Regions from separate parts of the Halobacillus sp. H74 genome, predicted to be linked through region 2. Evidence: riboswitches for the same ligand, from Rfam matches in the RefSeq annotation. Region 2 holds a riboswitch; each other region holds the start of a gene.
What was found. A riboswitch is a leader RNA that binds a small molecule or an ion and turns the genes downstream of it on or off. The one in region 2 is predicted to bind thiamine pyrophosphate.
Positions count from the first base shown of each region.

Region 1: linked by a shared signal. The riboswitch ahead of ACTWPX_RS07070 (acetylornithine deacetylase) and the one ahead of thiT (energy-coupled thiamine transporter ThiT) in region 2 are both predicted to bind thiamine pyrophosphate.
Region 3: linked by a shared signal. The riboswitch ahead of ACTWPX_RS16515 (thiamine phosphate synthase) and the one ahead of thiT (energy-coupled thiamine transporter ThiT) in region 2 are both predicted to bind thiamine pyrophosphate.
Region 4: linked by a shared signal. The riboswitch ahead of ACTWPX_RS06160 (YkoF family thiamine/hydroxymethylpyrimidine-binding protein) and the one ahead of thiT (energy-coupled thiamine transporter ThiT) in region 2 are both predicted to bind thiamine pyrophosphate.

Region 1 is NZ_JBQQCI010000003.1:111,680-117,160, forward strand. It holds gene ACTWPX_RS07040 (hypothetical protein) at 1-41, opposite strand, end outside; gene ACTWPX_RS07045 (hypothetical protein) at 193-480, shown strand; gene ACTWPX_RS07050 (hypothetical protein) at 527-700, opposite strand; gene ACTWPX_RS07055 (hypothetical protein) at 789-1,004, opposite strand; gene ACTWPX_RS07060 (hypothetical protein) at 1,101-1,322, shown strand; gene ACTWPX_RS07065 (YndM family protein) at 1,466-1,909, opposite strand; TPP riboswitch at 2,662-2,773, shown strand; TPP riboswitch at 2,926-3,030, shown strand; gene ACTWPX_RS07070 (acetylornithine deacetylase) at 3,119-4,408, shown strand; gene tenA (thiaminase II) at 4,408-5,094, shown strand; gene ACTWPX_RS07080 (aspartyl-phosphate phosphatase Spo0E family protein) at 5,178-5,321, shown strand.
Region 2 is NZ_JBQQCI010000008.1:29,873-35,353, reverse strand. It holds gene yfkAB (radical SAM/CxCxxxxC motif protein YfkAB) at 1-708, opposite strand, end outside; gene ACTWPX_RS16940 (SDR family oxidoreductase) at 955-1,863, shown strand; gene ACTWPX_RS16935 (alpha/beta hydrolase) at 1,817-2,566, shown strand; TPP riboswitch at 2,658-2,758, shown strand; gene thiT (energy-coupled thiamine transporter ThiT) at 2,844-3,410, shown strand; gene ACTWPX_RS16925 (phospholipase D family protein) at 3,660-5,108, shown strand; gene ACTWPX_RS16920 (hypothetical protein) at 5,175-5,309, opposite strand.
Region 3 is NZ_JBQQCI010000007.1:161,679-167,159, reverse strand. It holds gene ACTWPX_RS16535 (YfcC family protein) at 1-54, opposite strand, end outside; gene ACTWPX_RS16530 (hypothetical protein) at 214-444, shown strand; gene ACTWPX_RS16525 (zinc-binding dehydrogenase) at 434-1,468, opposite strand; gene ACTWPX_RS16520 (copper amine oxidase) at 1,925-3,262, shown strand; TPP riboswitch at 3,757-3,868, shown strand; gene ACTWPX_RS16515 (thiamine phosphate synthase) at 4,023-4,625, shown strand; gene thiO (glycine oxidase ThiO) at 4,618-5,481, shown strand, end outside.
Region 4 is NZ_JBQQCI010000002.1:557,651-563,131, forward strand. It holds gene ACTWPX_RS06150 (PH domain-containing protein) at 95-541, opposite strand; gene ACTWPX_RS06155 (hypothetical protein) at 762-1,151, opposite strand; TPP riboswitch at 1,418-1,521, shown strand; gene ACTWPX_RS06160 (YkoF family thiamine/hydroxymethylpyrimidine-binding protein) at 1,615-2,214, shown strand; gene ACTWPX_RS06165 (ECF transporter S component) at 2,214-2,792, shown strand; gene ACTWPX_RS06170 (ABC transporter ATP-binding protein) at 2,789-4,417, shown strand; gene ACTWPX_RS06175 (energy-coupling factor transporter transmembrane component T family protein) at 4,404-5,183, shown strand.

The DNA of each region.
Region 1 (5,481 bases), on a different contig from region 2:
GCTGTTCCTAGTGCTAACCAAGAGTTTCTTCTGCGTTGCATATTTATCATTCCTTTTCAGTAAATTCTTCAAGATAGTACATATCTATTGTGCCGCGTACAAAGTATTTTATTATGGTTTATTAAAGAAGAGCCATATGTATGATAAATGAATTTCTGTAGATATTAGAGGTTGAAATAGGAGGTGGGAAAAATGAAAATCAAAGTTACGATTTTGTCGGGTTTATTACTATCCAGTGTTTTGACCGGTTGTGCAGTTAACGAACAAAATGAACCAGAAGATATTAATTACGAACCAACACGTTATGATCAAGGTGACCAAAGAGATCGGATGGACGATGATAATGACGGTGATATGGGGCCGGATTTTAACACTCCAAATGTCGATAAAGATGAACAGGAGCCTGATCTTGAAGAAGAACCATCTGAAGAGAGAAACAACAATAACAACAATCGAGAAATGGATGAACGCTTAAGGTAAGTCATTGATGTACATGAAAAAGCCCTGGTCTGGGCCAGGGCTATATTTAATGTTCATCCCCTTCATACATAAGTATTTTCACTTTCAAATAATTCATTTCATACTCTTGGTCTCCGATATGCATATAGACCTCGTTTAAAAGCTGGCGCACCTCCTCACTTAAGTTTTGCTTCGCTAATACTTCTTGCCACTTGTCCATTTTTTGCATGGTTTTATTCATAACTTTTCGCCTCCTTACTCTATAATCGTTAAAAAGGAGGGTTTTGGTGTCATTATTTTAAAAATTTATTTTAAACTTTTATATGGGCTTAGTCGTCCTCATATTTAAGCTCGAAATCCTCTACCTCATCACTAAACTCCACAGGTATCCCCATAAAGTTCAAGGTCATCATAAGTGGATCTCCATGTTCATCGACAATGGGTCGATTCCTAATTTGTTCTCCAAACCATCCCTCATTCATCTTTATTTTAGCTGCATCATCGTTAAGGAAAATTTCCATTTCTAAATCCTTGAAAGCTCTCATTTAATGACCTCCATTTTCCAGTTTACTTCTAATATGATTGTGATAACATACATATTAACAGAACAAATGTTCGTATTAAAGAGGGGGTGACTGTAAATGATGGGAATATTGAATCGTGCTGCAGATGCTAAGAAGAGTCTTGAGATAATTTATGTAGATGGGAAAGGGAACATGACTCAAAGGAAAATCCGCGTTGTAGAAGTCCGTGAAAATCAAATCCTCGCTTATTGTTACTGCCGGAATCAAGTACGCTTATTTAGTAAAGACGGAATTCTTTCAGTGTTTCCTTGTAATGAAAGGAAAAGTGTAGTCATTTGATAAATAGAACCGCAAATAAGGGGGAAAAGACCAAACTTCTTAATCACATGATTGACTACTCCTAACAAATTACAATATGTATTAAACCTGTTCAGAAAATAATCAAGGAATCCCTTTAAGGGATTCCTTGATTAAAAAGTAATTTATTTATCGTTGGTATGGTTCTCATCTGGAGTAATTTCTTCAGATGCTTCCATGCTTAATTCACTACTTGGTTTAATATTTTCTCGTTTTTCCTTTTTCTCTCTATCAAGGCTTCTTGCTACAGATTTGTGGAAGAAATACTCAAAGATTGTTAAGGAAATTGCTGAATATATTGAAGCTTCGAATACGTCATTTCCTACAGTTAAAGCATCGGTCATAAAATACAGGACAACAAAGGCTAATACGAAGTCTGCACTTGTAGCAACTGTATTATTGGATCGTGAAAGTATCATTAAGTCCCCCAATGCATACGAAAGTACATTAAGTACAAGGGTAATTAAAAATACATTTCCGAATGATACATCAAACCCGAGTCCTAAAATGATATAGAGAATTACTAAGCTTAACAAAAATTTCATGGCGAGTAGTTTTAAATGTGTCATTGAAATCACCTCCTCATTTTTTATTATCTCCAAGGGAGGGAAGGCTATCCTTGTAAATGTATCTCTAAAAAGATATGCCCTTATAATGAAGAAACTCGGGTAAGTTATTTATGATTTGGGGCAGAAATGGGGCAGAATTTTATTATTATTGCCCCAATTTCATTGGTGAACGTCGTTTTTAATCTTAAAAAACGTTGATTTAATGGTATTTAGACCTGCATGAGCGATTGCTATCCGAACTACTCCAACAGCCTTCTAAGCTGTAGGTCGTTCCGTGGCCAGTTTGAGCTTGTACTTCCGACTGGATAATGACTGGATTTTATTTATATATACACATATCCTATTTGATCTCGCACTAACAACGTAAAGTTGGAACACCGATTATCTAAGGGTTCTTACGTCTTATCTTCTATTATTTATTTAATACAGTGAATGGGCGGCATGATGTAATAACGCCCAAAACCCTGGTATGAAAGGGTTTGTAGCCTGATATAATCCCTGATTGACATACTTCTTGTCATTCAAAAATCGGAAAACCATATAAATGAAAGCCTCTCGTAGTTCAAAGAACTTTTGAGAGGCTTTTTTATGTATGTAAATAAAATAGGGATTTTTACTTTTTGTAAATATCATTCAGAAATTGTCTAGTTTCGTGGTGCCAATCCACAAATTGAAAAAAGTCAGACAACAGTATAGACGAATAAATAAAAATAATGTATGGTATAAATGAAATCAATGAAAAATTTAATAGGTGAATTCACTAGGGGAGCCTTTTTTAAAGGCTGAGATCAAAGTATAACTTTGGAACTCTTTGAACCTGACCTGGCTAAAAACACCAGTGGAGGAAAGTGCATACATGAAATATAACAATTATATTTCATCTTGTTAGTATAATTGAACAAGCCACTTTTCTTTTCTGGGAAGTGGCATTTTTTATGTCTAGAGAGTGCTGCTATGAGACTGCGTATCTATTACCCGTTCCCTACGTTCAATTCCCGGATAACAATTTAATAAGTATACTTCACTGGGGGAGCCATGAATTGGCTGAGAGAAGCTTGGAGCTTTGACCCTTATAACCTGATCTAGATCATACTAGCGGAGGGAAGTGAAGCGAGTGGAATCTTTCTTTCTATATCTATATTCAAAAGTAATAGCTCGCTCCTTCTCGTGAAGGGGCGAGCTATTTTATTTTGGAAAGGAGCAAGTATTATGGATAACAAGTTAGTTCGGTTATGGAATGAAGTGGAAGAAAGAGAAGAAGAAATTTTGACCCTATTGTCCGATTTGGTATCCTATCCAACTTTGAGTCCGCCTGCCAGAAATGCGGAGAAAGCTCAAGAGTACATGGCCGATAAAATGAAAGGTCTGGGCTTTTCCATCGAGTCATGGGATCTGTATCCAGGGGATCCTGTGGTAGTAGGCACTAAACGGGGACAAGACGAAGACCAGGCGAAGAGTCTGATCATTAACGGCCATCTCGATGTAGCAGCAATCGAGGAAAATGAGCGATGGGAGTATGATCCATTCGTATGTACGGTAACGAAAAACAAAGTAATCGGGCGCGGGGTAGCAGATATGAAAGGAGGCATGGCTGGGGTTCTTTTTGCATTGCAGGTGTTGCATGAAGCTGGTGTAGAACCTAAAGGAAATCTCTCTGTCCAATCCGTTGTTGGGGAGGAGGTTGGAGAAGCAGGGACTAAGTCTTGTTGTGATAGAGGGTATCATGCTGATTTAGCGTTAGTAGTCGATACAAGTGACTGTCATATTCAGGGGCAGGGTGGTGTGATCACTGGCTGGATAACAATCGAAAGCAGAGAAACACTTCATGATGCCCAAAGGCGGTCGATGGTCCATGCTGGGGGTGGACTCCATGGTGCTAGCGCGATAGAGAAAATGATAAAAATAATTACAGCGTTGCAAGAGTTGGAGCAGCACTGGGCAGTCACGAAATCGAGCCCTGGTTTTCCTTCCGGTTCCAATACAATCAACCCGGCTGTAATTGAAGGCGGCCGTCATGCGGCTTTCATTGCCAATCGCTGCTCGTTATGGATCACCGTCCATTACTATCCGGACGAACACTATGAAGAAGTGATCAGAGAGATAGAAACGCACATTAATCATGCAGCAAAGGCAGATCCCTGGTTAAGAGATCATCCACCTCAATTTTCATGGGGTGGTACGTCCATGATAGAAGAACAAGGAGAAATATTCCCTGCATTTTCAGTGGACACCAGGCATGCCGGGGTTGAGTTGTTGGCAAACGCACATCAACGTATTTACAAAACTCCAGTGGATTATTCTATGTCTCCTACTGTTACAGATGGGGGATGGTTAGCGGAGGCCGGCATCCCTACTGTCCTGTATGGCCCCGGAACACTAGATCAAGCACATGCTGTTAATGAGTCGCTGAATCGAAACCAGCTTTTACGGTTCACCAAAACAATGGTCACTTTTTTATATGACTGGTTTCAATATTCTGAGCGAAAGGATGAGATATGATGTTTACCGATCGTCTTTATAATCATGCTAAACCGATATGGGATGCCTATCTCGAACACCCATTTGTAATGGGGATTGGCGATGGAAGTTTAGAGCTTGAAAAATTCAAGTTTTTCATGGAGCAGGATTACTTATATTTAATAGACTATTGCCGGGTGTTTGCGTTAGGAAGCGTGAAGGCAACACGTTTAGATAGCATGGCCATGTTTGCTGATTTACTGCATTCTACTCTGAACGAAGAAATGGACCTGCATCGAAACTATGCAGGGAAACTTGGAATCAGCAAGCAAGCATTAGAAAACACCACACCTTCCTCTACACTTTTAGCTTATACGAGCTATATGCTGAACAAGGCCCATCAAGGGTCGGAGGCTGAGGTAGCGGCATGCGTGCTTGCCTGTACGTGGAGCTACAATGTTATCGGACAGACGCTGAACGAAAATGAGGGGGCCAGTGACCATGAATTCTATGGTGATTGGATAAAGATGTATGCTTCGGACGAATTTACGGAGCTTGCGGAATCTATGAAAAACTTGATGAACGAACTTGCGGATGATAAACCAGAACGAGAAAAAGCTCATTTAGAAGAAATCTTCCTTCATACGAGTAAACTAGAATATTTATTCTGGGACATGGCTTACCACAAGAAAATGTGGCTGGAGAATTCAAATCTACTGAATAGCTGAAACGATTGGCAGAAGTGAGTCTATCTAAAAATTAACTTACATTCACTAGCAAGGGAGACGGGGAAATATGGAAACGTCTACTGATCCTTGGGAATAAGCTGGGGTTAACACATAAGGAAACCTTTGAAAACAGTCAAATACTTGATGAACTATTAAATGAATTCGAAAGGGAAAATAATTCGGTAGACCACCAGCATGATGTAAGATCTCCTCAAACCCTGATGTGACGGGGAATACAGCCTCTTTGAATCAATGAATGACATACTTTGTGTCATTCGAAAACTAAAATAATGTTCTAAGAAAAAGTCTCTCAACAAATTTTCTAATTGTTGAGAGACTTTTTTAGTCGGCATATTATGGAGTACTTTAGTCTAGGGGTTCAATCGT
Region 2 (5,481 bases):
TTCTTCCAGACTCAATGTTTCCAAACTGCTGGCGAAATCGACAGGGTACATCGGATGAATTTCGTGTCTGGCACACTTCATTTCTTTGACATGATCATGGATAGATTCCAGATACGGGAAGGTCCGTTTGTTCAGCATCGTTTCCGCTGATACCATCACACCTTCTTCTGAAAGCCGCTGTGAATTTTCCACCATCCGATCGAAATATTTCTGCCGGTTTTCTTCGGAAGGCTTCCGTTCCATACGAGCGAAACCTGTATGAATGAATTCTTCAATCGTTCCCCAGTTATGTGAGATATGTAAAACATCAAGGTATGGAATGATCGGAATATATCGTTTGTAAGGGAGTGTCAAATTGGAGTTGATTTGTGTGCGCACTCCTCGTTCATGGGCATATTTCAACAATGGGAGAACATAGTTGTCGACAGACTTTTTCGACATCATCGGTTCACCGCCTGTAATACTCAATGTTCTCAGGTGAGGGATTTCATCGAGACGTTCACGGATCAGGTCCATTGACAATGCTTCCGGATCTTTCGCCTGCAGTGTATAGCCGACGGCGCAGTGTTCACAGCGCATGTTGCACAAGGTGGTGGTTGTAAATTCAATATTGGATAACTTCATTTCACCATGTTCCTGGACATCCATGTACGCTTCCCATGGATCATAGGAAGGAGTAAGCTCTTGAAGCTTCATGTCAGTACTCATAGGCTATGAAACTTCCTTTCTTTTAAAATTCGGTTGTAGACAAACCTTTCTCATTTTAACATTATTCAACCGAATACTATACCATTCCTTGCTTAAAACCTAAGTTAATATTCTTATGAATAAGTAAGCGATAACTGGTGTGGAGAGAGGGGGGATGTTGGTGATGGCCAATTTCAATAAAAAGGAGATTTGGTGTGTGATAGCGAACAATAGGGGGTAAAGCAAGGAATAAAGGAGAGTAGTTGAATGAGCCAAACCGTTTTGATCACCGGATCTTCCAGTGGGTTCGGTTACCATACCGCTATTAAATGTGCAGAAAAAGGATTTAAGGTCATCGCGACGATGAGGAATATGGAGAAAGCCTCTGTATTTGAAGATGAGACCCTGGCCCCGGAAATCAGAAGTCTGATTGAAGTCTGGGCATTAGATGTAACGGATATAGATTCTATAAAGCGATTCGAACAACAACTGGAGAGCCTGGATAGGCTGGACGTACTCGTGAACAATGCGGGCTTTGCGATTGGTGGTTTCCTCGAACAAGTACCGCTGGAAGCTTACCGACGCCAATTTGAAACGAATGTATTCGGGGTGATCGGTGTCACCAAAGCTGTGCTCCCTTTGATGAGGAGACAAGGACGGGGGAAAATCTTTAACGTAAGCAGTGTCAGTGGACTGATCGGCTTCCCCGGCCTATCCGCCTATGTATCATCTAAACATGCACTCGAAGGACTATCAGAAAGTCTACGCTTTGAAGTCCGGCCTTTTGGTATTGATGTAGCATTGATTGAACCAGGTTCTTATCAGACGAACATCTGGTCCTCTGGCATGGAATTGCCTGAGACTGTCCATGATCCTGATTCGCCATATTCAGACTACACGAAAGGTCTATGGAGTGCTTTGAATGAAGAGTCCCATGAAAAGCCGGGTAAGGTAGCTGATTTTATGGCAGACCTTATGCAAAAGGAGCAGCTGTCTAAACTCCGTTATCCGATTGGAGCCGGGGTAAGGATGAATGTGTTTATGAAACGAATCCTTCCGTGGCGGTGGTTGGAGAGAACAGTGTTGAAAAAAATACTTGGAACCGAAAAAGCGGAAGGAGAGAAGAGATATGGAACAAAGCATCGTAATGAATGGAGCGGAAGACATACGGTTTGAAGGGAATGAGGTGGGCATTCTGCTCTGCCACGGGTTTACAGGCACGACTCAGAGTATGAGGTCTTTAGCGGAAGCTTATGCGAGAGAAGGCTACACCGTCCATTGTCCTCGTTTGAAAGGTCATGGGACGACCCCTGAGGATATGGAATCTACTTCTTATAAGGAGTGGATCCGCTCTGTGGATGAAGCATACCAGTGGCTGACTGAGAGGTGTTCCACTGTTTTCGTTGCCGGATTATCGATGGGTGGTGCGCTTGCCTTGTATATAGCAAGTCAGTATGAAGCAGTCAAAGGGGTCATTCCCATTAACGCCGCCATCCAAATCCCGGCCTTTGAAAGCAGTATTTCATCGGAAGAGCGGTTTTTGGATGCCATCGGATCGGATATTAAAGACCAGGGGAGTCATGAACTTGCCTATGATCGCACCCCGGTTAAATCGATTCAAGAGCTTGTTCATCTGATGGACCAAGTAAAAGAGCGACTGGATGCTATTCATTGTCCCATCATGATTTTCGTTTCAGATGAAGACCATGTCGTACCACCGAATAATTCAGAAGTGGTTTTTGATTCCGTCTTTTCGGAGCATAAAGAAATCATTCACTTAGAAAACAGTTACCATGTTGCGACACTGGATTACGACCAGGATTTAATCATAGAAAGAAGCCTTGAATTTTTCCAGATGTACACGAATACTAAAGGCTGAGATAAGAGTATTTCCGGGGCAATAAGATAATCTTTGTAATTAATCCGAAAGTCTATTATAATAGTAGACAAATCAAGAAAAGTAACGGTATAAAGCCTTCAAGGGGAGCCTTCTGGCTGAGAGTGAACTCTTCGTTCTTACCCTTCGAACCTGTCAGTTAATACTGACGCAGGGATGGCGGCTTTTTTGATGGTGCAATGCATTTGGGACTCCTCCATCAGGAAGCTTCCCTATTTGGCATTGCTTTTTTTGTGTCTTTCTACAGGAGGTAGGTCAGATGAGGAATCGTCGTGTTTTATTTTTAGTAGAAATCGCTATTTTTTCAGCATTAGCGTTGTTGTTGGATATTTTACCTTTTCTATCTTTCAAGTTATGGGCGCAAGGGGGATCCATATCCCTTGCAATGGTGCCTGTGTTCATCATGGCATTCAGGTGGGGAATCAAAGGTGGCATGGCCACAGGCGTCTTATTAGGAATCTATCAAATCTTAACAGGAGCCTATATCATTACGCCGGTACAGACGATTTTAGATTATATCATCGCCTTTGCTGTCATCGGGGTAGCGGGATTTGTTGCCAAACCATTGTGGAAAGCGATTAAAGCCAAAGAGTCGAAAGCATTGGTTGGCTGGATCGTATTTGGCTGCTTCGTAGGGAGTTTGCTACGCTTTATCGGTCACTTTACTGCCGGGATTGTTTTTTACGGGGAATTTGCTCCGGAAGGACAACCGGTGTGGCTCTACTCACTCGTCTATAACGGGGGATATATGTTGCCTGCTTTTATTTTAAGTAGTATTGTGGTCAGTCTGTTATTTGTGCAGCGACCTAAATTATTGATGCATTAAGCCGTTGAGGCAGGATAAAAGAATTTTTCCACTAGGAAACCCGAACGAAAAATCGTTCGGGTTTTCTTTATGAAGAAATAAATGCATACGCCGCTCCGGCAACATACTTCACTTCTTTTTATGTTAGAAATTTCAGGTCATAAATGAGAGGAAGCCAACACTGAAATTCGACAAATTTTGTTTGAGAGGTTTGAAATGAAGGGGGATGGTGAAAATAACTAAGCGCTCTAAAAAGTGGAGGGGATTGTTGTGCAGCGTTTGAAAAGATTTTATAAAAGCAAGTGGTTTTGGATTGTACTTATCTTTCTAATTATTATCAGTTTGACGATTGCGTATCATACATCGTGGAAATCACTCCCGGAAGGGGTTTCCTATGAGGGGGAAGAACACTCCATGGACAGTGTGGAGTTTTTCCGGGATTTGACCTATGAGAATGACGAAGGGGAAACCGTTCATGAGTTGGAAATTTTTGAAGAAATCAACCGGACGATCTCTGAAGCTGAGGATTTTATCGTTGCGGACATGTTTTTGTTCAATGGATATACCAGTGGAAAACATGACTTTCCTAAGATCTCAAAGAATCTCGTAGACGCGATCCTCAAGAGGAAAGAAGAAGTGCCAGATTTAAAAGTGGTATTTATTACAGATAAGATCAATACGGTTTATGGATCTTATGAATCAGAAACGATCCGCCGTCTGGAAGATGGTGGCGTGGATGTTGTATTAACGAACCTGGATCAGCTGCGTGATTCCAACCCTGTTTATTCCAGCGTTTGGCGCGTGTTTTTTTCCTGGATGGGGACAGGGGATGATGGGTGGATCAAAAATCCATTTTCCAAAGAAGCTCCTGAGGTAACATTGAGGTCCTATATGAAATTGTTGAATATCAAAGCGAACCATAGAAAATTATTAGTTACTGAGAATTCGGCCATCGTTTCAACAGCTAACCCACATGATGCCAGTGGTTTTCACGAAAATGTAGCATTTAAGATGGATGGTCCGATCATTAAAGATATATTAGAAGCGGAAGAAGCGGTAGTGAATTATTCAGGTGAGGCAGATTTCCCTGACTATGAAGGTCGTAGCTGGGAGGAACAGGAAGGTCCGCTTACCACCCGCTTCGTGACTGAGGGCAAAATATATAATGCTATTTTAGACGAATTAGCGAATGCTGGCGAAGGCGATCAAGTCTGGTTAGGAATGTATTACCTGGCAGACCGGAAAATTATCGATGAAATGGATAAAGCCGCGGACCGGGGAGCTGTGGTGAATATCGTTATGGATCCGAATACAACCGCATTCGGTCACGAGAAAACCGGAATTCCTAATTTACCTGTTGCGGCAGAGTTGAAGAATTTAGGTAATGATAACATCAATCTTCGTTGGTATGACGTGAATATGGAACAGTATCATACGAAAATGCTGTATATCGACAAAGAAGAGGAAGATGTCATCATTGCAGGGTCAGCCAATTATACAAGGAGGAATTTATCCAACTTGAACTTGGAAGCAGATGTAGTGATCAAAGGACCTGGAGACGAAGAAGTATTCCAGGAAGTCGACGATTACTTCCACAGGATTTGGGAAAACGAAGACGGTCATTATACTGCTGATTATAAAAAATATCAGGATAAATTGACGGGAATTCGTTATGCGACGTATTATTTGCAGAAATGGACATGGTTTACAACGTATTAATAAAAGAAAGCTCACAGATTTTATATGAGACCATTGAAAAACCCTTTTTAATTCTAGAGGAGCTGTTCAAGTTTGTTGTGGCTTCTCACGAATCGCTTCTCGGTGGATGCTTGCCGCGGGCAGGGCCTCAGCTAACTTGGTCAAGAAGATCACATGACCAAGTGGATCTTCGGCTCGTTCTGTTCCCGCAGGCGTCACCACCGAACGCTTATCGTGGAATCAACAGAGGTTCATCTAAAAAGAGTGATTTTCTTTGATATATAAAAGAAAATCACTCTGCGTGTACAAGGTCCGGTGGCGATATTCACCGTCTAACGAATACTAAAGCTCATGGAGGAGTAAGAGCAAGAATGCCTCATCGAAATAAAGAAGC
Region 3 (5,481 bases), on a different contig from region 2:
CCATTTTCGTTTCTTTTCCACCCCTGTGTTCAAAGTTCGATATGGTAAACTCATGTCGTCCTTATACCTCCCGGTGAATAATTATTCAGTTTTCACGACCAAGAACTCTGTATTCATACTTGGAATGAAAAAGGATATTGTATAGTATATAAACAAATTTAAATATTTGCAAAATTTAATAGAATAATGGGACGAAATAGCCAGGAGGACTGTTTGAATAAGAAGGTTTCCTTGATGAGAATAGAAGAACGGTTTGATATGCAGGAGGGGGGAGAAAGGTTTGAATGGCAGGCAGGGGATGGTTTAATTAGTATTTATCAGGCTGGTGAAGGTGAGGGCACATGGATCTTCCTCTATATAAAATGTGAAGGGGGAGGACAAGCGACTCTGCAAGCCTTTGTATGCTGTCGTTACCCCCCTTCATTCAAAAGATTTATGGGATGAGGACGATCTTCCCGAGTTTGCCTGCATTTTTAAAATAGGCTTGAGCTTCCCGGGCTTCTTCTAGTGGAAATGTGCGGTCAATGACCGGTTTGATTTTACCCTCTTCTATAGCATCAAGCATGCGCTTGAACTCGTTTCTTGTCCCTAGAACAGAACCGTACAGAGTGATGTGTTTCAAGTAGAGGGTTCGAAAATCAAGCTCAGTTTTTTGCCCACCTGCTGAACCAGAAGTGCAAAATTTTCCTCCCTTTTTGAGTACTTGCAAGGAAGTGCTGAATAAGGCATCGCCTACTACATCCAAGACAGAATCGACCGGTCCGCCGTTTACTTCTATGATCTGTTCAGCTAGGTTATCAGACTTATACGATAACACGTGGGTGGCTCCTAATTCCTTCATTTTTTCCTCAAGCTTCAAATCTCCGACAATCGCGATGACCTTAGCCCCGAATACGTTGGCAACAATTTGGACGTTCAGCGAACCTACACCGCCATTGGCACCGGTCACCATGATTGTTTCCTCTGGCTTTGCTTGGATTTGTTCCACCATATGCCAGGCAGTCATTCCGCTTACAGAGAAGACGGCACTTTCAATAGGATCGGATAGAGGCATCTCATAGCATAGGTCAGCAGGCCAAGTTACGTATTCGGCATATCCTCCATCGTATTCAGAACCGATAAAGGACATATCCTCTGAGATATGCTCAAGTCCTTCTTTGCCGCTTGATGTGAATGGAAATAGGACGACATCTTTTCCTATTAAGCTTTCATCCACTTCACTTCCTGTTTTCTCAATACAACCAGTGATGTCTGATCCTGGTATGCGAGGGAATTGTACACCTTCCGGCCGCCAGCCTGACTTACCACCTGATCCATAAGCACCTTCTCGCATCCAAATTTCAGTATTATTGATCCCGCAAGCCTTCACTTTAATGAGTACTTCGCCACTTTTCGGTTCCGGCACCTTTTTTTTCACGAGCTCTAATTTGTCTACATCACCGTAACCTGTTACTTGTACAGCTTTCATATGATCCTCCCCTTTTTGTATTGTTTGTCATCATCATTGTACCTGTTTGAGTACAAGAGAAACAGTTGCACAACTTGAGCACCCCACTATTAAATTGCCCCACTCAAGGAAAAACATAAGGGACCCGAGAACCTATTTAGGCTGAACCTTTTTGCAGTTACGCCGATAAAATCCTTTTTACGCTTATTAATTCAAACATCATATATTTATCCAAAACCAGCCTCCATCAGGTTGGTTTTTTTGTGCTATTGATAAAACATCTCCGTACTTTTTCTCTCCCTCTGATCTGCTGAAAAATTCCGAGGGTTATCATTTATTTCCATAAACCCTGTCAACACAGGAAAAAAGACAGCAAACGAGAGAAAAGTTAATTTTTTTCATAAAAAAGTGATCCATAAATGATACCTGTCCGATAGCTATGTGAAAAAACAAAAACGAAGGAGAGATGAATGAATCATGAATTTCAAAAAAGCTCTATTAGTCGTACCAATGAGTGCAAGTCTGTTACTCCCTACGTCTTTGGATATCGTGAACGCTGAAGAACATAAGATTCCACAAACTCAAACGGAAGCAGTAGAGTTGCGATCCCAGCTGGACAACTTGTTCAGTGAGCATGCATACCTGGCTGTTGAAACAATGAGAAAAGGAGCAGAGGGTGCATCGGATTTTGAACAATCTGCTGCTGCTTTATCATCCAACACTGATGACCTCACAGCTGCTATTGAATCTGTATATGGCAAAGAGGCTGGTGAGAAGTTCAATGAGATGTGGTCTTCTCACATTGGTTACTTCGTCGATTATGTGAAAGCGACAGGAAATGAAGATGAAGAAGCAAAACAAATGGCATTGGATGAATTGAACCAGTATCGTGAGGACTTCTCTGAATTTATTTCAGAAGCGACCGGAAACCGCTTAAAAGCAGATGGTCTTGCTGAAGGCTTGCAAATGCACGTCAACCAGTTGATCGGTGCTTTTGATGCATATGTAGCAGGTGATTATGAAGAAGCGTATATGAAAGAGCGTAAAGCCATTGAGCATATGTATGGCGTAAGTAAAGGGATGTCTAGTGCCATCGTTAATCAATTCCCGGATAAATTCAACAATACGAAAACTGTCACTCCAGCTGCCGACCTTCGTTCTAACCTGAACCACCTTTTGAGTGAACATGTTGGACTAGCTACGATGGCGATGCAAAATGGTCTTGATGGATCAGAAGATTTTGAAGCATCCGCTAAAGCTCTTTCAAATAATACAGAAGACTTGACGAAAGCGATTACGTCCATCTTTGGTGAAGAAGCTGGTTCCCAGTTCAATGACATATGGACACAGCACATCGATGACTTCGTTTCTTATGTAAAAGCGACAGGAAATGATGATGAAGTGAAGAAAGAAGAAGCCATGAAAGCGTTGGAAGATTATCGTGAAACATTCGCTAAGTTCCTTGAGCAAGGTACTAAAGGCGAGATAAGTGCAGATAAACTGGCTCCAAGTCTGCAGCAACATGCCGATTACTTGTTCAATACGTTTGATCAATATGCAGCTGAAGACTATGAGAAAACCTACATGACTCTAAGAGATTCTTATGCTCATATGTTCGGTGCATCTAAAGCTCTTTCCACTGGGATTGTAGGTGCATACCCTGATAAGTTCATGGGTGAAGAAATGCCAGAGGAAATGCCGGATACAGGCATGGGCGGCACAGCGTCAGATAGCAACATCTGGTTGTATGCATCCATTCTTGCAGCAATCGCAGCGGCAGGTGTCTTCCTCCGCAAACAATCTAAACAGCAGTAATCCTGAGCTTTAACCAATGCAACGTTGAATAAAGGATCTAAATGCTAAACCGCCTATTTTGATAGTCTACTGAGAACTGCAACTTTCTGAGTTATGCATCAAAGAAAAAGCCGAGTAGGACGATTTTATCGTTCAACTCGGCTTTTTTATTTCGATGAGACATACGGGCTCTTACACGTCCATGAGCGTTCGGTGGGTGATGCTCGCAGCAAGCCTCCATCGACAATCGATTCGTGAGAAGCAACAATAAACTTTAACAGCTCCTCCAGATTGAAAAGGTTTTTTCAATGGTCACTTTTTTGAAGCGGGCATTTTTGATGAGAATCACAATCAGATTTCCTGTAATCGATGATAAGTTCAGTAATATGATTTTAAGTTTTTCGGTTGGCTTTATTAGATGAATGAAGTAGAATTGACCGAAAAGATACTTACTTACGGTAGACGGAACTTTCAAAATATTGTAAGGTTAAAGTGACAACAATAAAATTTAATGAATTACTCACTAGGGGTGCCTTTACTTAAAGGCTGAGATTGAAGTGGAACTTCGAGACTCTTTGAACCTGAACTGGCATTAAAACCAGCGGAGGAAAGTGACAAAGCCTTTGTATTTTCACACGTGAAATGGATGCATTTTCATGTTGGTAATAAAATAGGTCATGCCACTTTCCTCCGGGAAGGTGGCATTTTTTTGGTTAAAAATTTTGTTTAGCTCTGCGAGTGTGGGAGATGGCTTTTATATTCCTGTTGAGGAGGTGAGGTTGTGAAATTAGTTGCCGTTACTAATGGAGAAATGGAAGAAACAGATTTGGTAAGAACCATTCTTGATTTGGCAGAGGTTGTTGACCTCATCATTCTGAGGGAAAAACAAAAGACGGTTTCTGGGTATCTTTCTTTTGTAAGGAACTTGCTGGAAAGTGGAGTTCCTAAACAGAAGCTTTGTGTTCATAAACATATGGATGTTGCGGGTTTGGCGGGGATTGATCATCTTCATCTTCCGGAAAATGGGGCAGCAGTCAACAAGGTAAGGAAAATCTATCCGCATCTCACTATAGGTGTATCTGTACATACCATAGATGCAGCTATACAAGCAGAAGAGGAAGGAGCGGATTATGTCATGTATGGCCACGTTTATTCCACAAGCAGTAAAAAAGGAAGGGCTCCTAGAGGAATCGGAAACGTCGCCAACCTTACTGGGGTGCTCAGTATTCCAGTGGTGACAATCGGGGGAATTGATCCTGGAAAAGTGAAAGAATTGACTGCGATAGGGGTGGAAGGGATCGCGGTCATGTCTGGGATATTCAGTGCTGAAGATCCTCTGGAAGCGGCGGATCGTTACAAAAGGAAGGGGCTTTATGATGGATAAGCACATAGATACGTTGGTTATCGGTGGGGGAATCATAGGTCATTCGGTTTCCTATTATTTGAGTGAAAGTGGCCATTCTTCGTTAGTGGTGGAAAAGAATACAAGTGGCAATAGAGCGACAAAGGCAGCTGCCGGCATGCTCGGGGTGCATACAGAAAATAAAGAAGCAGGTGCTTTTCACCAGTTTTGTGAGAATAGCAGAAATCTGTATAAAAAATTAAGTACGGACTTATACGCACAAACAGGAATAGATATCAGCTTTTCACAATTCGGGATGCTGGAAATTGCTATAGATCCACGACATCACGATGATTTGCTCGCAAAAAGGGACCTGTTTCCTGACTTAATGTATCTTTCGGGTCACCAGCTAAGAGAGCGGATACCTGCCGTTACAAAAAAAGCATCTGGAGCATTATTCATGAAAGAGGATGGACATGTTGAACCCACACAAGCTTGTGAAGCCTTTAAGCGAGGGGCGTTAGCTCATGGTGGAGATCTGCTTGAGAATAATGAGGTAGTAAGGATAGAAAAATCAAAAGGGTCTTTTAAAGTCCACCTTGAAAATGGTTCACTCACTGCTGAAAAGATTGTAGTGGCTTCAGGGGCTGAAAGCGGTCGTTGGTTTACTGGAACTAGTCTTTCAAACCCTATGGTTCCGACAAAAGGCGAATGTTTTTCCATCAAACCTAACAGGCACTTTGTAAATGAAACCTTATTCTTCCGCAATTTTTACCTCGTGCCAAAGCTGGATGGACGCCTTGTGATCGGGGCGACTACCATTCCTGAGGACCGAAGCACGACCACAACAGCTGGGGGGTTATCAAAATTGATGAATGATGTATTCTCCATTTTCCCT
Region 4 (5,481 bases), on a different contig from region 2:
AAGGAACCCTCCTGACAGCATAAAGCAGACTTTTGATCCACCATTTTTGATGTGAGTATAAGGAATTTCCTTTCCTCCTGCTTTCATAAGCTTTTCAACTATGATCATAAGGACTCTCCTTGCGGGTCAATTTTTCTCTTAATTGTTTCAGGAACAACCCCTTATCTTTCGGAGAAACTTTCACATAACGCCCATTGCCATAATGGATTTCCAAGCGGTTTACGGATAGTGCGGGAGCAATGAATGGATCTTTGCTTGGAAACACTTTCCCTATTTCCTCTAAAGGAATCTTTTTCTTAATTGGACCAAAATGGACGATCAGCCACTGTTCCCCGATTTTGTACCCGGTGCGGAACCAGACCCACAATAACGATCCGCTAATAATGAGCAGAACTGCCAGTTTCATAAAATAACCATCAAGTGGCGACGGCAGCATGTAAACTCCCCATTGGAAGTTGAAAATTCCATCTATCAGGCATACTAGAACAACACCCCATAGAATCATTGCTAACCAGGAATCTTTTTTCGAAGGAAAATACATAACGGTCCCCCTTCCATAGAGATTAGGTTTTGAAACAAAGAATCATTTATCCAGTGCCGTATCAGGCTTTTTTCCTAAGTCTTGTACAATCGCTTTCATTATTAATACGATGGAAAACCACAAATAGTTTCAATAATCTGGTACTTTTTACTCCAATTTTTTAAAACATCCGCAAAATCAAAAAGATGCTCCATTTTAAGAAGCATCCTATCTTTATTTACTAGGAGCAGTCGCTCTCAATTTGCACAAATTGATTATTCAAGACTGTGTTCCCTTCTTGAGCAGCTAATGCATTACTTCTGCCAAAACTGTTTACAACGATATTCGTATCTTCCGCATAAGTTACACGTACTTCGTAGAATAAAACTCCTGAAAGATTCGTGTACATCACAGCTAAGTTACCAGCGGGAAGAGAGTATGGGAAGTCAACTGGCTGGTTATTTCCGATTAATACCGGCAATTGTACAGGATTTGAATAAGAACTCCAATTCCATACTTCAATGACGACTTGTTCACAACTCAGCCCTGTATTAACAAGGTTGACGACAGCGGATATAGTGACAGGTTCTTTTCTTAATACGCCAGTCGATACTGTTTTCAGCCCTATCATATGACCACCTCCTTCCATATAAAACTATTACTAATCTATGTTTCAGGAGGTGTTAAGTGTGGACAAGGTGCTCAGGTGAAACATACAAATTTGTTTGCGGATTTCAATGAAGAACTATACATCGCCCAAGTTTTTCGACGATCAGAGATTTTTCCCCCAAGCAGAACCCGCGAAAGGGACTAAATAAAACTCTTGAAGACAAACCGTTTACAAATCCAGCGACATCCGCTACTATGAAATCAAAGTACGATAACTGCATAACCATTGATTAGCACTAGGGGAGCTGCGTAACGCGGCTGAGAGGAAATAATTCCGACCCTTGGCACCCGAACTAGATAATACTAGCGTGGGGAAGTGCAGTCGGCTCTCGCCGAAGACCTTCAAGGTTCTTCCTTTTTCGATAGTTGGACTGCATTCCCATGGGATGCAGTTTTTTTGTGCTTTAAAAAAAGGAGGAATAAAAATGAATCAAGTATGTGAAAATTCTCGTATTGTGGGCTGCTCCTTTTCGGTGCACCCGATGTCCGATCAGTTTGTTACGTACATTATGGATAGTTTGAAAGAGGTCGATACATCAAAAGTATGGCTGCATACCGATGATGTGACTACAACTGTGAGAGGGCGAATGGAACACGTTTTTGATGTAACGAAAGCAATTCTTTTGCATATCGCGAAAACTGGTGTCCACGTAGCGTTTCAAGGTACTTTTTCGATCGGATGCCCTGGAGATACATCCGGAGATGTGTATATGGATGAGTCGTCTGAACGTCTGAATGAAACGAATGTAACGGGCCTCCGCCTGCCGATTGCGGCTAAATTTTCATTATATCCTATGGGCGGCGGTGATTATATGGATACCATTTACGCACAAATAGAAGCCATGAAATCAAAAGGGGTTGAAGTCTCCCCTGCTCATTATTCAACAAGACTGGACGGGGATACGCATGATATTTTCACAGGGCTTGAAGATGTCTTTCGTGAAACAGAAGCAAGCGGTTCTTCGCATACGGTGATGACGGTCACTGTATCAGCCAACAGTCCTTCACATAAGGAGACTGAATGATGAATAGCTGGAAGCTTAAAGAGATTGTCGTCATGTCCGTACTTTCTGTTGTATTCGCCGTCGTCTACCTCGCGTTTCTACCTGTGGGGAAAATTCTTGTCGGTTTTTTCGGACCTATCGGCTATGATTTCATCTTCGGGATTTGGTTCATTGTATCCATCATCGCTGCCTATATTATCCGCAAACCCGGTGCTGCCTTTTTATCAGAAACAATTGCTGCCACTGTCGAAGTGTTGCTTGGTAATGCGGTGGGACCGATATTGATGGTAACTGGGATGATCCAGGGTCTTGGAGCAGAATCGGCGTTCGCAATGACCCGTTATAAACGCTATGATTTATTCACTTTGATGCTCGCCGGTATGATGGCTGCCGTCTTCAGTTTCGTATGGGGTTACTTCCTCTCAGGCTTCGCTGCATTAAGTACCGGTTATGTACTGGCCATGTTCATTGTCCGCATCATCAGTGGTGCGCTAATTTCAGGCGTCCTAGGAAAAGCACTCAGTGACTCTCTGGCAAAAACGGGAGTACTCTCAAGCTTTGCCTTAGGAAAAGAACGCAGAAAGCAACGAGCAGCATGACTAAACAAATCCTACGTACAGAGAACCTGACTCTTTCTTATGAAGATTGTGTAACACCGGTGCTGCAGGATGTCTCGCTTTCCATAATGGAGGGTGATGATATGCTGATCCTCGGTCCAAGCGGTTCTGGAAAAAGTTCCTTCACCCATTGTTTGAATGGACTATACCCGAGAGAACTTGATGGAGAGATGAGTGGGGAAGTATGGGTACACGGAAAGAGAACAAACGATTATCAACCAGGTGAAATTTCCAAGCATATTGGTGTCGTCTTCCAAGATCCTGAAACACAATTTTGTATGCTCACAGTGGAAGATGAAGTCGCTTTTGGATTAGAAAATTTATCTATGCCATTAAATGCTATGAGAGCAAAAGTCGAGGAAGTCTTAACATGGGTAGGTTTGTTTGAATATAAAGAAAAAACGATCGCACAACTCTCTGGGGGGCAAAAACAAAAGCTGGCACTCGCCTGTGTGCTAGCGATGGAACCTGAGGTACTCATTTTGGATGAGCCGACAGCAAACCTCGACCCAATCGCGACCCGGGAATTCATCGATTTGCTGAGATACCTGAAACAACATCTTTCCTTGACCCTGGTCGTAATCGAACATCAACTGGAAGGCTGGGTTGAAATCCTTGACCGTGTTTTCATTTTACAAATGGACGGCAGTGTATATTATGATGGGTCTCTTCAGGAAGGGTTGCTTCATTCTGCCCCTGCCCTGCAACAACATGGTATATCTTTGCCATATGCTACAAAACAGGCCCTAAGTCATAACTGGTGTGGGGATCTTCCGTTAACGATCGCTGACTATGTGGCCTCAGGCGGTGATTTTCCTGTTGTTGGAGAAAAGACTGCAGAGCAAACAGAAAAATGGCTGGCAACACGCAATATTGGTTGGAAAAAGATTTTAAACGGCATTGATTTGGCTATTCATAAGAAAGAATGGATTGCTATTGTCGGGGCAAATGGCACCGGGAAAACATCCTTGTCCAAACTGCTGGCAGGCATCACGAAACCTTCAAGCGGAAAGATCACTTTGCATGATCGTACTTTAAGCAAATGGAGCGAACAACAGTTGCGCAGCGAAATCGGTTATGTATTTCAAAATCCTGAACACCAATTCATCACTGATTCGGTTTTCGAAGAGGTAGCATTCGGCCTGAAAGTGGAAGGTGTACATGAGAGTCGTTTACAAGAAGTGGTTCATGACACACTACAACTCTGCCGTTTAGAAGGCCTGGAAAATCAACACCCTTTCTTGTTGAGTCAGGGACAAAAGCGGCGGCTCAGTGTAGCCACTATGATTGTCGCTGACCAACGCATGCTTTTTCTTGATGAACCGACGTTCGGGCAGGATGCCAGCTCGACAGAAAGTTTGATGGATTTGCTGCAGGAAAAGCATAAACAAGGGACAACGATCATTATGATCACACACGACATGGACCTCGTAGACAGGTTCGCTACGCGCGTTGTGGTGATGGACAAAGGAACCATCGCTTTCGATAAATCACCAGAGATATTGTGGAAGCACCAGGATCTCGAAAAGTATTCCATCGAAAAGCCTCCACGTATCACAATGACAGAGATGATCGAGGAAAGGAGGCGATCCTATGTTTCTTCATGAGATCAATCCCTCTGTCAAAGCATTGACGATTATCGGGGTTGTGTTTGTGCTCGCCTTTTTGTTCGATCCGATCACACCACTCGTTTATATAGTCTGGACGGTTGGTATTACCTTTTTATTCGGATCCTTCAGGAAAAAGTTTTACTTTTTTTATTTCATTCCTTTTACTCTATTCGCACTCGGAATGTTGTGGACAACCATCGCATTCGCGAACCCTGCCAGTGCTCCGCAGCATACGACCACTATACTCTTGTGGGAGTTTCCTAGTGAGGATCTTTGGGTTGCGGTATCCTTAGCATTGAGAGTTCTTGCTTTTGCAACATTATCATTATTGTTCGTCTTCACAACGAACATGGTCCACTTTATATTGAGCCTGATCCAACAGTTGAAACTTCCACCAAAGTTAGCCTATGGAATCCTCGCCGGCTATCGGTTTTTACCTATGATGAGAACCGAATTTCAACAAGTCCGTGCTGCCCACAGGGTTCGAGGGGTCGGCCAAGCAAAATCCTTCAAGGAAAAATGGCTACAGTATCAACGGTTTGCCATTCCTTTATTGGCAGGAGCGATCCGCAAAGCCGAACGAACAGCCATTGCGATGGAGTCTAAAGGTTTCACAGGAGAACGTGCACGCACATTTTACCGGCCGATGAAAATTCACAGGAAAGACTGGGCGTTTCCTTTAATGATGTTCGGTATGCTTGGAATTGTTATTGTTGCAGCCATTCATTTTGGTTATTTCGCCTGGTATGATGGTCAACTTTAGCTCAACTGATCATCTGGCAAAACTTATCCAAACGGTGTTACCTGATAATGTCAGCATAAACAAAGGGGCTGGGACAAAGCACTAACTGCCACAGGAAAAGACGAACAATCGTGTGGATTGGATCAAACGGAGCGTAGGCAACATACGTAGACTCCTCCTGGGGGAACAGTACGAGCGGAATACGCCGGAAAGCCGTCTTTGCTTTCTGAGGGGCTGAGGCCGTGCCCGCGGCAAGCATCCACCGACAAGCGATTCGTGAGAAGCAACAACAAACTTTAACTGTTCCTCTAGATTGAAA